One region of the Gemmobacter fulvus genome, then DNA from elsewhere that is predicted to be linked to it. Evidence: riboswitches for the same ligand, from Rfam matches in the RefSeq annotation. Region 1 holds a riboswitch; the other holds the start of a gene.

Region 1 (7,802 bases):
GCACGGTGCCCGCCCCGCTGCCGAACTGCACGAAGCTGAAGGCCTGATCCCCGGCAATGGCGCTGTTGGCGTCGATCAGCGACAGGTCGATATCGTCAATGCCAACCGCGAAATCGGCGATGCGATCAAAGCCGCCTGGCACGTTGACGGAATCGGCGGTGCTGACGAAGACGAAATCATCGGCCCCGGCCTCGCCCGTCATCACATCGGCCCCGCTGCCGCCGATCACCGTATCGTCACCCGTGCCGCCGCGCATCAGATCGGCCTCGGCCCCACCTTCAAGCCGGTCATTTTCGGTGCCGCCGTTCATCGTGTCGGTGCCATTGCCGCCGATCAACACATCCGCCCCGGCATCGCCGTTGAGCACGTCATTGCCATCATCGCCCGACAGCAGATCGTCCTGCGTGCCGCCCGAGAGCGTATCGTTCTCGCTGCCGCCTGACAGCGTGTCATTCTCGGACCCGCCATCCAGCAGATCGGCCCCACCTTCGCCCGACAGTCGGTCTGCGCCAACCTCGCCAAACAGGCGGTCTGCATCGAGCCCGGTGCCGCCGGTCAGCACATCATTGCCGGTGCCCCCGCGCAGGCTGTCGATGCCGCTGCCGCCGTCCATCGTGTCATTGCCATCGCCGCCGCTCAGGGTGTCATTGCCCTCGCGCCCAGCGATCCGATCCGAGCCGTTGGCTCCGTTCAGGGTGTTTGCGAAGGTATCGCCGCTGATCGCATCGGCGTTGGAGGTGCCGCTGACCGTCTCGAACCCGGTAAAGCGCGTGCTGCCAAAGGTACCTGCCGCCATGTCGATGGTGTTGAAGCTGCCAAAGATCTGGAACCGCTGGCTCAGCCCGGCAAAATCCACTGTGTCGGTGCCAAAGCCGCCGCGCAGCGTATCGATGCCGGTATCGGCAAACACCGTGTCATTGCCGTTGCCACCATCCACGAAGTCATTGCCTGCACCGCCGCGCAGCTGATCGTTGTCATCGCCGCCTTGCACCTCGTCGTTTTCGCTGCCGCCATCCATCGTGTCATTGCCGCTGCCGCCGAACAGCCGGTCGGCCCCGGCATCGCCAAACAGCTGATCGGATTCGGTGCCGCCATCCAGCAGATCGGCATCTGCGCCGCCGCGCAGCGTATCGGTGCCGGACGACCCGATCAGGGTGTCAAAGCCGATGCCGCCCAACAAGCTGTCATTGTTGCTGCCGCCGTCCACCCGGTCCGATCCGTCGCCGCCGTCCATCGTGTCATGGCCGGTGGAGCCGCTCAGAACGTCATTGCCACCCAGGCCCGCCATCACATCATTGCCGCCGAGGCCGTTCATCACATTCGCAACGCCATTGCCGGTCAGCGTGTCCGAGAAGGCGCTGCCGGTCAGGTTTTCAACATTGCGGATGATATCGCCGGCAGCATGGCCGCCGAACTGTGCGGTGGTGCGCGACAGGCTGACATTCACCCCTGCGGTGGAGGATTGATAGGTCACCAGATCGGTGCCGGTGCCGCCATCCAGCGTATCGCTGCCTTCGCCGCCATGGATGGTGTCATTGCCGGCATCGCCAAAGATCTGGTCATTGCCCGATCCGACAAAGGCGGTGGCCAGATCAAAGATCACGTCATTGTCGTCGCCGCCAGATACGGTGTCATTGCCGCCATGGGCGTAGATCGTGTCATTGCCATTCAGCCCGGCGATATTGTCACCAAAGACCGAGGTGCTGCCGTCGGTCACTTCAAAATCGGAATTGCGGGTGCCGTCGCGGCGGAAAAGGGATACCATTGCAGTGCTCCTGTGGAATGTTGCGGCAGCCGGAAGTGGCTGCGTAGACCCACCATGGGCTGTCAGCGGCGCGTGCGCTGTTCCCGGTGGAACAGGGTTGCGGCGCGGCGCGGTTGCGCGCAGGTTGAGGCCGTATTCGCCATGCGGAGATGGATCACCATGCAGACCCCGCGCCCGGCCTTCTGGCGCTCGTTCGATCTGTTTGCCGGGCTGTCGGCCGAGGTGCTGGCGCGGCTGTCGGCCATTGCCGTGCGGCGCGACTGGCAGGCGGGCGAGGTGCTGTTTCAGCGCGGCGATCCCGGCACGCATATGGTGGCGCTGGCCGAGGGCAGGGTGAAGCTGACCCTGCTGACCCCACAGGGGCGCGAGTTGATCCTGCGCCATGCGGAAGGCGGCGATACTCTGGGCGAGTTTGCCCTGATGGATGGTGAACCCCGCTCTGCGGCGGCAACGGCGGTTGCGCCCACGCTGGGCTGGCTGCTGGATGGCCGCCGCTTTGCCGCATTGGCCGAAAGCGATCCGGCTGTGGGCATCGCTGCCGCCCGTTATTTCTGCCGCCGCTTGCGCGAAACAACAGATCAGCTGGAAAGCATCGCGCTTTATCAGCTGGAGGCGCGGCTGGCGCGGTTTTTCCTGTTTACGTTACGTCAGCTTCATGGGGCAGAGGTGCCGCCGCAGGCGGTGTTGCGGCTGGAAATCTCGCAGGGGGAACTGGCGTCGGTGCTGGGGGCCAGCCGCCCCAAGGTCAACCGTGCGTTGCAGGCGCTGCTGGAAATGGCGGCGCTGCGGCGCGAGGGTGATGCGTTCCTGTGTGATGTCAGCCGCCTCGCCGCTGCCGCCGATCCGGTGGCGTAAGATGCAGCGACAGGGCGGCGCAATCGCGGTTCTTGGGCTGAGCCTGCTGCTGGCGGCGCTGTTTCTGGCGCAACCTGCCGGGCTGGTCCGGTGGCAGGAGGCGGTGTTTGATCGCCTGATCCGGGCGCTGCCGCGAGGGGCGGTTGCGGATCCGGTGGTCGTGGTGGATATCGGCGCGCTGGATGAGGCGGGCCGCCCCTGGGACCGTGTGGCGACGGCGCGGTTGATGGTCCGTGTCGCGCAGGCACAGCCGAAGGTGGTTGGCGTCGATATGGTGTTTTCGGGTGCCTGCGACGATCCGGCCAATGCGGCGCTGGCCCATGCCTTCGCCCAAGCGCCCACCGTGCTGGGGTTTCTGCTGACGGATGCGCCAACGCCGCCCTTGCCCGGCTCCAACCTCGCGGTGGCAGAGGGCGCAGCGCTCTGGCCTGCTGCGGGGGCCGAGGGCCCCTGTGCGGCCTTTGCGGCGGCGGCGGCAGGCGTCGCTTCGGTCGCGTTACCCGGCGATGCGGATGCACGGGTGCGGCGCTTGCCGGTGGGCGTCGTGGTGGCTGGTGTCGCCTATCCGTCCTTGCCGGTCGAAGTGGCGCGCCGCGCGGCAGGTTTTGGGCCAGCCCTGGCCGGGCCAGATTGGCTGCGGCTTGGGCCGCAGATGTTTCCGGCAGAGGCGGGCAGCTTGCGCTTTGTGCCGACGGGGCCGGAGGTCTGGGCCGCGCGCCGTGTGGCCGCCGAGGATGTTCTAACCGGGGCAGGGGTGCGCCTGTCGGGCGCGGTGGTGTTGATCGGCTCCGGCCTGCCGCAACGGGGCGGGTTGCGGCCCACGGCAGCGAGTCCGGTTGCCCCCTCGGTGCAGATCACCGCCGATCTGATCGAGGGGCTGCAAGCGGGCAGGGTTCCCCAGCGCCCCGATTTCAGCCCGATGCTGGAGGCGGGGTTTGTGCTGCTGGCCGGATTTCTGGGTCTTGGTCTGATGCGGCGCAGCACGCCGGGCAGAGGAGCTGCCGCAGGGATGGCGGCGGTGGTGCTCTGGGGGGCTGTCGGCGCCATCGCTTACATATCGGGTGGCTGGTTGCTCGATCCGCTGGGCCCGGCGCTGGCCACAGCCGCGGTGCTGCTGCTGGCGCTGCTGGGCAAGGCGGTGACGGCGGCGCGGGCAGAACGCGCCTTGCGCCTGCGCATGGGGCAGGTCTTGCCGCCCGCCTTGGTTAGCCGCATTGCGGCACAGCCCGCCCTGATGCGGCTGGAAGGCGAAGCGCGCGAGGTGACGGCGCTGTTCACCGATATCGAGGGCTTCAGCCTTGCCACCCGGGCGCTGGGGCCGCGTGATCTGGTGGCGGCGCTCGATGCCTATTTTACCCTCACCTGTGCCATCGTGCTGAAACATGGCGGCATGGTCGACAAGCTGGTGGGGGATTCGATCCATGCGCTGTTCAACGCGCCGCTGGATCAGCCGGACCATGCAGAGGCGGCGCTGGCCTGCGCGGCAGAGCTGATCACCGCGACCGAGGCGTTCCGGGCAGGGCAGGGGGGCTTTGGCCGCACAAGGATCGGTATTGAAACCGGGCAGGCGGTGCTGGGCGATGTAGGGTTTGGCGGCAAGATTGATTACACCGCGCATGGCGATGCGGTGAACCTTGCGGCGCGGCTGCAAGACGCGAACAAAAGCTTCGGCACCCAGATCTGCATCGGGCCGGGCACGGCGGCGCGTGTTGGCAATCTCCGCCCCTTGGGCGAGACGGAGATCCGGTCTTTCGGGCGGCTGGCGTTATTTACGCTGCCTTAAACCTCGACGGCGATCTGCCCCATCGGATGCGAACAGCAGGCGAGGATATAACCTTCGGCAATGTCATCATCCGAAATGCCGCCATTGTGCACCATATGCACCTCGCCTGCGGTTTTCTTCACCTTGCAGGTGCCGCACAGGCCAAAGGTGCAGCCCGAAGGAATGTTGAGGCCGGACCGTTTCGCCACCGCCAGCACGGTATCGGTTTCGCCGCAGGCCACAGTCAGCCCCGAGGCGCTGAAGGTGATCTCGGCCTTGGCACCTTCTTCGGGCGACACATCGTTGATCACCGGGGCCTCGGCCTCGGTCGACACCGGCGCGCCAAAGCTTTCCTGATGGTAATGCGCCATGTCGAAGCCGATGGAGGTCAGCATTTCGCGCACCCCCTGCATGAACGGCTCCGGCCCGCAGCAGAACACCTCGCGGTCCAGATAATCGGGGGCCATCAGCCCCAGCATGATCTGGCTCAGACGGCCCTTGTAGCCGGGCCAGGCGCGGAAGGCATCGGTCTCTTCCACGGTAAAGCGCAGCTGCAATCCGGGCACGCGGTTGGCAAACTGTTCCAGCCGTTCCCGAAAGATGATTTCCGACGGGCGTTTGGCGGCATGCACGAACACGATGTCGGGCATTTCGCCCGAATCCCAGGCCCAGGTCGTCATCGACATCATCGGCGTGATGCCCGATCCGGCCGAGATGAACAGGTATTTTTTCGCCGGGGCGCGGTGAAAGCTGAAAATCCCGGCAGGGCCAAAGGCCTTGATCTTCATGCCGGGTTTCAGGTTGTCCAGCATCCAGCGCGTGCCGATCGAAGTGACCTGCGCCTTGACGGTGATCGAGATCGACAGCGGGCGCGAGGGCGACGATGAGATCGTATAGGTGCGCTGCACATTGCCGCCGGGCACAGGAATGTCGAGCGTGATGAACTGCCCCGGCTGATAGTCGAACCACGCGCCCGAGGGCGCGCGGAAGGTGAAGGTGGCGGTATCATCGGTCTCCGGCACCACCATGGCACATTCCAGCAGCTCGCTGTCATTCCATGGCGCGGCAGACCAGTTCATGCGGTTCTTGCCCATGCGCTTACTCCGCCGCCAAGGCGGGCTTGGGGGCCAGCCGTTTGCTCATCACGTTGCAATACCAGTCGACGAACTGGATCACGCCCTCTTCCTGAATGGTGGAATAGGGGCCGGGCTCATAGGCGGGCGACAGGATGCCTTTCTGGTTTTCTTCCACCACCTGACGGTCCTCGTCATTGGTGTTCAGCCAGACGCGGGTCAGCGTTTCCAGATCATAATCCACGCCTTCCACCGCATCCTTGTGCACCAGCCATTTGGTGGTGACCTCGGTTTCGGTGGGCGAAATCGGCAGGATGCGGAACACGATGGCATGATCACCAAGGAAATGGTTCCAAGTGTTGGGATAATGGAAGAACAGCAGGCTGCCCGCATCATTGAATGGCATTGCACCCATGCGTTTGGCCACGGCGGCCTTGGTCGACATGGTATAGCTTTCGGCGTTGTTCAGCAGCGGGATCCGGGCCAGACGCCATTGCATGTCGGGGTGGTTCACAAAGCGCGACGGCAGACCGGCCGCTTCGCAGCGTTTCCAGTGATCCAGAATGTCGGGGCTGGCGGAATCCGGGCCTTCCATCGCCGTCATGCGCGGATTGTCGGAATAGGTGCGGCACAGCGAGGGGTGCGAACCGCCACAATGGTAGCATTCGCGGTTGTTCTCGATTACCAGCTTCCAGTTGCCGTTTTCCACGATGGTCGACGAAAACGCGACCTTGGCATCCTTCAGCCCCGAGGGGGCGAGATAGGACATCAGCTTGGGCGCCAGATCGCTGATCGGCGGCGGCACTTCGGCCAGACAAATGAACACCATGCCGCCCAGATCGACGCAATGCACCTTTTTCAGCCCATGCGCGGCGGGATCAAACCCTTCCTGCATGTCACGCGCATAAAGCAGCTTGCCGTCCAGATCATAGGTCCACTGGTGATAGGGGCAGACAAGCTTCGGCGTGGAGCCGGTTTCCTTGGCGCAGAGCCGCTGGCCGCGATGGCGGCACACGTTGTGAAAGGCGCGGATCATGCCATCATTGCCGCGCGTGATGACCAGCGGATAGGCCCCCACTTGCAGCGTGGCAAAGGCCCCCGCCTTGGGCAACTCGCACGAAGGCACGGCAAACAGCCATTCCCGATAGAACACATTCTCAAGGTCCAGGGCATAGACGCCCGGATCACAATAGAGGGCTTGCTCCAACGCATAGTCGGGGCGACGCGCAGCAAGGCGCGAGAGGGTCTCGGATTGGCTCAGCATTTGGCACCTCGCTAGGCCCTGCGCCTCCCCGCGCCGGACCGGATCATTCAGTTGCGAGGGGTTGGTGCGGTGCGTCCTGCCTCCTCGCAGGGCCAGCACAGCAAACCCGCCCCCGGCGGTTACGTTCCTGCAAGGCTGGTTTCCGGGCTGGGGGAGCGGGCTTTCCACCCACGCGCGACGCCTTCCCAAGGGACCCCTCAGTGGCTTTCGTCGCGCTCTCCCGTTACCGTTGCGGGGGCAGCGCCGGCTTTGCACCGGCTTCCCAATTCTCCGCTGTTTCCAGCGGCACCTTGCCAGCCAGAACTATCCTGAAAGCGACGGGCACCATGTGCGGATTGCGACATTGCGGCATCCAAAACCGGACAGCGATGCAGATGCCGGGGCGGCGGAATTTGCCGGGTCAGGCGCGGGCAGGCGGTGCGAGCCGTGCCAACTCTGCCGCAGCGTCAATCAGCGGCCCCACCGGGCGGGAATCACACAGCATCACCGCATGGGCGATGGCCTGTCCGGGCTGCGCGCGGCGGGTGTGATGCAGCACATGCAACAGCAGCTGTTCGGGCTTGGTCAGCACGGCGGCGCAGCCTGCGCAGAACGGGTTGGAATAGCGGAACCCGTCCGACCGCGAAATCGCCATGACATGCACCATCTGCACGACGGCGGCGCAGATCCTGTCGCCCTGGATCGGGCCGAACTGCACCCGCGCGGCATCTTGCGGCTCCATCACCAGGGGCGGCAGGTTCTGCGCCATCTGGGCGAAGACAAGCCGCATCACATCCAGGCATTGCCGTTCGAACAGATCAAAGACGGCATCGCTCAGCAGCGATTCGCTGGGGCCGGGTGTGCCGCAGCGGCGGGTCTGGCGGGTGGAATATGTCATGTCTGGCCTCGCGCAAAGGGCACCGCGCCGCAGCCGAGGGAGGGGGCGCGCGGTGCCGAGTGTATGAATCTGCCTCGGTCCTTCGGCTTCTGTGGCCGCCTGTCGACACTGGGTGATAATTTCTTACTAAAACAGTATGGAATGTCAAGTGCCGGAATACACGACCCGTTGCCGGGCGTCAGTTTCGCGGCATTGCAGCATCACAG
Region 2 (7,802 bases), on a different replicon from region 1:
GGCTGACGTAAAAATGCCCCGCGCCATAGGTGATCACGCCGTCGATCAGCGGTTTCAGACCTTCGGAGACGAAGGCCTGCAGCACATGGGATTCGATGGGCAGGCGCATGCCGACATGCGACATGACGCGCGACGAATTGCCCGCCACCGCCACGCCCACCTTTTTCGCGCCGATGAACCCGCGCGAGGTGTCAACGCCGGTGACGCGGCCATGTTCGGTGCGGATGCCGGTGACTTCGCAATTCTGGATCAGATCGACGCCCCGGCTGTCCGCGCCGCGCGCATAACCCCAGGCCACTGCATCATGACGCACCGTGCCGCCACGCCGCTGCGCAAGGCCGCCCTTGATCGGGAAGCGGGCATTGTCGAAATTCAGGAACGGATACATGGCCTTGACCTGATCCCGATTCAGCAACTCGGCATCCGCGCCATGCAGGATCATCGCATTGCCGCGGCGCGTATAGGCGTCGCGCTGCGCATCGGTGTGATACAGGTTCAGAATGCCGCGCTGGCTGACCATGGCGTTGAAGTTGAAGTCCTGCTCCAGCCCCTCCCACAGTTTCAGGCTGAACTCATAGAAGGGTTCGTTGCCATCCAGCAGATAGTTGGAGCGGATGATCGTGGTATTGCGCCCGACATTGCCGCCGCCAAGATAGCCCTTTTCCAGCACCGCAATGCGCGCCTGCCCGAATTCCTTGGCCAGATAATAGGCCGTGGCCAGACCATGCCCGCCGCCACCGATGATGATGATGTCATAAGCGGCCTGTGGCGCGGGGTCGCGCCACGCTGGTTTCCAGCCCTTGTGGCCTGTCAGGGCCTCTTTGATGACCCTGAACCCCGAATAGTGCCCGCTGCCGAACATCTGACTCTCCGTTATCGTGCTCAGGCGACTATCGCGCCGCGCCGCCATTTGATGCCATTCGTTTCCGACATCGCCCCTTTCGGATCGGACATCGACTCAGGAACCCGCCGCCAGCGTGGCGATGCCCGCAAAAACCAGCGCCAGTCCCGCGCCCTGAACCCGGCCCAGCCGTTCGCCCAGAAACCGCCATGCCAGCAGAATGGTGACAATTCCGAAAATGGCCGAGGTGACGGCGGCATATTCGGGGTTCGGGCGGCTGCCCGAGGCGATGACAAACCCGAGCGCCAGCACATCCAGCGCGCCCATCAGCGCGAGCCAGCGCCAGTGCCGCAGCGCGGGGGCCATTGGGGCGGGCCTGACTTGCAGCGCCAGCAGCACCAGTGCCAGCGCCGTCAGCCGGGCAATCAGCGTGGCGGGCAGTTCGCCGCCCAGCCGTGCCGCCGCCTGCCCGAAGTGAAAGGTCAGCGCAAAGCCCGCCGCCCCCAGCACCGCCCAGAGAATCGCTGCCGCGCGCGGCCCGGATTGCGGGCCGGGTTGCCGTGCGACCAGGGCGATTCCCGCGATGACCATGGCCACCGCCAGCCAGTCGCGCGCCGTCACGCTGCTGCCAGAGGCCAGTGCCAGCGCCAGACTGCCCAAAGGATAGGCACCGCAGATCGGCGCCACCAGCGCCACCGGGCCGATGGCAAAGGCGCGATAGAGGCCCAACGAGGCCAAACTGAACGCCACCCCCGACAGCAGCGCCAACCCGATTGCGGGCACGGATACGCCGCTCCAGCCTTCGATCAGCGTCAAAGGTGCCAGAATTGCCGATCCTGCGGCCAGTGCGACGGCCATAAGCGGCCCGGCGGCGGCTTTCTGGCTGACATGGCGCACGAGAAAATCATGCAGCCCCCAGGCCAGCGCCGCGATCAGTCCGAACAGAAGTGACGTCATGCGCGGCTCCGGTTAAACTGTGATCTGCGCAAATTTCCCAGATGAGGGCTTGCGCGAATTATTCTTCACGTTAAACTTTTTTTCCATAGTAGCAACAGCGCCCGACTGCGCTCCTGTCCGCTTTTTGCCTGGAGGCTCTCATGCTCGACACCTATCCGCAGGTCCGGCCCGGCCCACCGCGCCCCTCGTCTATCCTGACGCCGCTGAATGTGCGGGCGCAAGCGGGGCAGGAGCGTTACGAGGTGCCGGGGGCAGGGGCCTTTCTGATTCCGGTGACGGCGGGCGACCGCCTGACCATTCGCAATGCCGAGGGCGGGCAGGTCTGCGAAGTGCTGGCCGCCGATGCCAAGGGCGCGATTGACGCCGGGGTGATCGGGGCTGTGGCCAATTCCACCGCACCGGGGCTGAAGGCGCTGCTCGGCGGCACCGGGTCCGGCATGGGCGGGCTGCGGCTGGGGCTGACGCGGCGGGGTATTGATCTGGCTCAGGCGGGCGCGGTCGCGCTGTTTGAAACCACCACCCCGGCGGGCACGGAAGAAAGCTTTACCGTTACGCGGGCGGGCGTGGTGGTTGTGGCCGCCCCGGGCCTTGCCATGGCACCGGATGCGCAGGACACCGCGACGCCGCTGATCGTGACGGTGCAGCGCGCGACGGTGCGGCTGATCACCGGCCATGACCTGCCGGACCCGCTGGCCGATCCGGTGCTGGATCTGCGGATCAAATCCGCCACCGCGCAGGCCTATTTCGTCAAGGCGGGCGACTATATTCAGGTTCTGGATGTCGATGGCCGCCAATGCACCGATTTCCAATGCTTTTCCGCCCGCAAGCTCGACAAGGGCATCGAACACGCGCTGGATGTGACCACCTCGCGCACGTTGATGGGGCACGCCTATTCGATGCCGGGCCTGCATGCCAAATACTATGATCAGGACTGGTTGCCGCTGATCGAGGTGGTGCAGGATACCGTGGGGCGGCATGATGCCTTTGCCATGGCTTGCGCCAGCAAATATTATGACGACATCGGTTATCCGGGCCATGTGAACTGCTCGGACAATTTCAACCGCGCGCTGGCCGACCATGGCGTGACGGCGCGGCCGGGCTGGATGGCGGTCAACCTGTTCTTCAACACCAATATCGACGCGCATGGCGTGCTGATCTCGGACGAACCCTGGTCGCGCCCCGGCGATTATGTGCTGTTCCGCGCGCTGACCGATCTGATCTGCGTGTCATCCGCCTGCCCGGACGATACCTCGCCCGCGAATGGCTGGTATCTGAGCGACATCCATGTGCGCACTTATGACGGGGCTGAAAAGTTCAGCCGCGCCATCGCCTATCGACCCACCCCCGATGCGGAGCCGAAAATGACCAAGGAAACTGCCTTCCACACCCGCACGGAGGCTAAGACCCGCCATATGGTGGAATACAAGGGCTATTGGCTGCCGCATGTCTACAGCAGCAATGGCGCGATCGAGGAATATTGGGCCTGCCGCGAAAAGGCGGTGGTGCTGGACCTGTCGCCCCTGCGCAAGTTCGAGGTGACCGGCCCGGATGCCGAGGCGCTGATGCAATATACCCTGACCCGCGACGTGAAGAAGCTGAGCGTCGGGCAGGTGGTCTATTCCGCGATGTGTTATGAACATGGCGGCATGATCGACGATGGCACGCTGTTCCGTCTGGGCAAGGACCAGTTCCGCTGGATCGGCGGCGATGATTACGGCGGGGTCTGGCTGCGCGAACAGGCCGAAAAGCTGGGCTTGCAGGTCATGGTGCGCGCCTCCACCGATCAGCTGCACAATCTTGCGGTGCAGGGGCCGAACAGCCGCGAGATCATGCGCCGCATGATCTGGACAGCGCCGCATCAGCCGACCATCGAGGAGTTGGGCTGGTTCCGCTTCACCGTCGGGCGGCTGGGCGGGCCGGATGGCGCGCCGGTGGTGGTGTCGCGCACCGGCTATACCGGCGAGCTGGGCTTCGAGGTGTTCTGCCACCCGAAAGACGGCGCTGCGGTCTATGATGCGGTCTGGGAACATGGTGCCGATCAGGGGCTGCGCCCGATGGGCCTGGCGGCGCTGGACATGGTGCGCATCGAAGCGGGCCTGATCTTCGCCGGATATGATTTCAGCGACCAGACCGACCCGTTCGAGGCCGGGATCGGCTTTACCGTGCTGCTGAAATCGAAAACCGATGATTTCATCGGTCGCGACGCGCTGATCCGGCGCAAGGAACATGCGATGCACAAGTTTGTCGGGCTCGACATCGACGCCAATGTGGATGTCGGCCATGGCGATTGCATCCATGTGGGGCGCGCGCAGATCGGCGTTGTCACCTCGTCGATGCGTTCGCCGTTGCTGGGCAAGAACATCGCGCTGGCGCGGGTGGATGTGGCCCATGCCGCTGTGGGCACGGCGGTGGAGGTGGGCAAGCTGGACGGCCAGCAGAAGCGCCTGCCTGCGGTGATTGTGCCGCTGAGCCATTACGACCCGAAAAAGACCCGGCCGCAAAGCTGATGGCCAGCCCGCTGGATCATCTGGGCGGAGAGGAGGCGCTGCGGCGCCTCGTCAACCGCTTTTACGATCTGGTGGAAACCGATGCGCAGGGCGCACAGATCATGCGCCTGCATTTTCGTGGCCATGGCCTTGCGCATGTGCGCGAGGAACAGGTGAATTTCCTGTCAGGGTTTCTGGGCGGGCGGCGCTATTACGAGGAAAAACACGGCACGATGGATGTGCGCCTGATGCACAATCATGTGCCGATCCGGGCCGAGGATGCCGAGGACTGGCTGGCGCTGATGGATCGCGCGCTGGTGGACTGCGGCCATTCCGGCCCGCATGTCGAGCGGATCCGCGCGGCCTTTCGCCGGGTCGCGATGATCCTCGTCAACCGCTGAGCGGCTCAGGCCTGCGCGGTGCGGCGCAGCAGATAGATATCCATGATCCAGCCATGTTCGGCCCGCGCCGCCGCGCGCCGTTCAAGGATGCGCGGCCCTGCCTCGGCCAAGGGGCCGCGTTCGGTGATCTGTTCCGGCATGCCGGCAAAGCCTGCCCACCAGATTTCCAACCCGTCTGGCGGCAGGCTCTGGAACGAACATTCGCCATCCAGCATCACGACGCAGGTGTCTGTGCCGGGCGGAAAGCCGTCGTCGCGCAGGCGGCGGCCGGTGGTGATCATCACCGGGCCGTTGATCTCGTTCAGCGGGATGGCATGGGCGGCGGTCAGCGCCTGAATGGAGGTGATGCCGGGCACTACCGTCACTTGCGGCGCAGGGCGTAGCCGGGCCGCGATGCGCAGCGTGCTGTCATAGAGCGACGGATCGCCCCAGACCAGCAGCGCCACACGGCCCGTTGCGCCCAGATGGGCGGCGATTTCGCTGGCCCAGAGCGCTGCAATGGCATCGTGCCAATCCTCCACCCGACGGCGGTAATCGGCGGTGGCCGCATCGCGGACCGGCAGGTCGAAGGTTACGATGCGCGTGGCGGGATTGGTGACAACCTCGGCCACGATGCTGCGGCGCAGATCGGCCAGATCGGCCTTGCCGTCGCCCTTGTGCGGGATCAGGATCAGATCGGCTGCGTTCAGCGCCCGGATCGCCTGACGCGTGAGGTGATCGGGATTTCCGGTGCCGATGCCGATCAGGCTGAGGTCGATCATCTTGCGCTCCGGCTGCTGGGCGTTGGTGTCTGCGGGCTTATGACGCGGAGCGGCCTGTGGCCGCAAGCCCCTGAGGTCACCGGCGCGGCCTTGCGGCCGCTTGGTTCCGCCTGCCCTGCGGGGCAGGCCGCTGCCTCCGGCGGGGATATTTGGGCAAGGTGAATGGGGGACATGCGGCCCCCCATCCGATGTCAGGTGCTGCGGATCTCGCGGTGCCAGACGGTGGCGGCGACCCAGCCGAGCAGCGCCCAGACCACCAGCGCCGTGCCCAGCACGCGGGCCGAAAAGGCCCCGGCCACTTCGGGCGGGGCCACGCCCCAGAACTGGTCGGGATGCGGGGCGCCGATCACATGCGGCAGCGCCAGCAGCGCGCCCGCGAGGCCGAACAGCGCCCAGTGGCGGCCATAGGCCAGGAGGGCGAGCCCGCTGCCGGTGCAGCCGACGGTCAGCCACCACCAGAGCTGTCGCGCGCCCAGTTCGGCGGCGATGGTGCCGGGCAGTTCCGGTGCCAGCCCCATGGCCGGGGCCAGCTGGAAGGTGACAAAGCCGCCGATACCCCAGAGCAGCCCGTCGCGTGCGGTGATCGTTGCACCGAAGCTTTCGGCGAGGCCGAAGCCGGCCGCCAGCAGCAGCGCGTAGGCGGTATAGATCAGCACGGCAAACAGCACGGTCAGCGCATTGCGTTGGACGGCGCCCGGCTCGGCTTCGCTGCCGTGATCATGGGCGGCGGCGCTGCCATGGTCATGCGGTGCGGCGGCGGCGTCTGGTGTGGCATGGGCGTGGCCCGCGCCCTCGGGTGTGGCAGGGGCGGCGTTTTCGAAATGCACCCTTGCGCCGGATTCAAACTCTTCGCCCAGAAGGATATAGTCCTGCACGAATGCGAAATGCAGCAGAGCTGCGAGCAGCCCTACTGCACAGCCAGCGATCAGGGCGCTGGCCACCATGGATTTGATCATCTGTATCTGCGGCGGGTCAGTGGCAGGGGAAGCCGGTCGCGTGGCGCACATCATGTGCCGCGTCATGCAGGGCCGCCGATTGCGCATGGCCTGCGACGAACAGCAGCGCGCCGCCAAGGGCCGCGACAAACACAGCCGCCATCACGGCGGAAGAGGATTTGGTGGCAGTCTTGGCCGTCATCTGCGATTGGGTCATAACGTCTCTCCTTGCCGTCACACCCGACGGCATTCATGTTGCACCGCGCAAGGCCGGTCTCCTGGCTCGCGGGTCAGGGCGGATCTCTGCCTTCCCGGCGCGCGGAGGCGCCAGTGGCATGAAAGAGACCCGCTCGCCGCTGACAGTCGCGGGGGCGGCTGGGGCAGGAGGCGCCGCGTTTGGTCCGCCTCTTCCCCATTCCCGATGAAGTCCGGGTGCTTTGCACCTGATGGACACCTTGCGCCTTCATCTGCGCGCAACGGGGGGCATCGGTCAAGGTGCTTTGCGACAGATGGCAGGCGGGCTGCGACCTCAGCCCGGAATCCGCGCGATGGCCTTGCGGCGCAGCGTGCCGAGCGGCCGGGCATCGGTCAGCGTGCCATCCGGGCTGGCGGCATAGAGCCGGGCAAAGGTGAGAAGGTCGGGCAGATCGGCCTCGGTCAGATCGCCGAACAGATAGGCGGTCTTGCCGGGGGCGCGGAAGGCCAGCGTCGAGGCGCGGGTGCAGCCCGACATGCAGTCCACCGTCGCGATCTGCGCGGCAATGCCCGCCTGATCCAGCGCCGCCCCCAGTGGGGTGGCAAAGCCGGACCGGCCTAGCGGGCAAGAAGTGCAGAGGGTGATCTTCATCGCGCAAAGGGGCGGCACTGGGGGTGCCGCCCTGTCATCTCAGGCGGCGTTGTGCAGGCGCGGCGTGACAAGGCCTGAGCCTGCCAGCCCGCGCATGGCCTTGGCTGCGGCCAGCACAGCCAGATCCACCAGCGGTTCCACCACGATCACCAGCATATAGGCAGCGCCGAAGGTGCCGACCGAGGCCAGGCTTTCGGTCGAGATGCCGGTGCCGGTAAAGGCCCAGAACGCCACCCAGGCCACGATGCCCGCCTGATAGGCGGTCGAGAGGGCCAGCGTCTGGCCATAGCTCAGGTCCACATAGGCGGTGCCGGGGGCGATGATGCGTTTGGCAAGTGCTGCAATGGCGAACAGCGGCACCAGCAGCGTGGTGACATTCATGCCATATTGCGGCAGGTCGGCCTGTGCGAAGAACAGGCTCTGGATCAGTAGGCCAAGCGCCAGCCCGATGGCGGCAGGGGCGGTGCCGAGGATCAGGAACAGCGTGGAGCCGAGAATGAAATGCACCTCGGAGACGCCCACGGCATAATGCGGCATCAGTTCAAAAAAGATGAAGGTGGCCACGGTGCCGATG

What was found. Region 1 has a riboswitch for cobalamin ahead of KM031_RS19750 (aromatic ring-hydroxylating oxygenase subunit alpha). Riboswitches for the same ligand answer to the same signal wherever they lie in the genome.
Region 2: linked by a shared signal. The riboswitch ahead of KM031_RS03355 (CbtB domain-containing protein) and the one ahead of KM031_RS19750 (aromatic ring-hydroxylating oxygenase subunit alpha) in region 1 are both predicted to bind cobalamin.

The regions. Positions count from the first base shown of each region.
Region 1 is NZ_CP076363.1:266,365-274,166, forward strand. It holds gene KM031_RS19730 (calcium-binding protein) at 1-1,765, opposite strand, end outside; gene KM031_RS19735 (Crp/Fnr family transcriptional regulator) at 1,925-2,620, shown strand; gene KM031_RS19740 (CHASE2 domain-containing protein) at 2,622-4,403, shown strand; gene KM031_RS19745 (FAD-binding oxidoreductase) at 4,400-5,476, opposite strand; gene KM031_RS19750 (aromatic ring-hydroxylating oxygenase subunit alpha) at 5,481-6,719, opposite strand; cobalamin riboswitch at 6,836-7,027, opposite strand; gene KM031_RS19755 (hypothetical protein) at 7,120-7,596, opposite strand.
Region 2 is NZ_CP076361.1:685,833-693,634, reverse strand. It holds gene KM031_RS03385 (sarcosine oxidase subunit beta family protein) at 1-862, opposite strand, end outside; gene KM031_RS03380 (DMT family transporter) at 959-1,798, opposite strand; gene KM031_RS03375 (trimethylamine N-oxide demethylase) at 1,939-4,305, shown strand; gene KM031_RS03370 (group II truncated hemoglobin) at 4,305-4,685, shown strand; gene cobF (precorrin-6A synthase (deacetylating)) at 4,691-5,446, opposite strand; gene KM031_RS03360 (CbtA family protein) at 5,638-6,402, opposite strand; gene KM031_RS03355 (CbtB domain-containing protein) at 6,419-6,598, opposite strand; cobalamin riboswitch at 6,633-6,854, opposite strand; gene KM031_RS03350 (DUF1636 domain-containing protein) at 6,911-7,246, opposite strand; gene KM031_RS03345 (energy-coupling factor ABC transporter permease) at 7,268-7,802, opposite strand, start outside.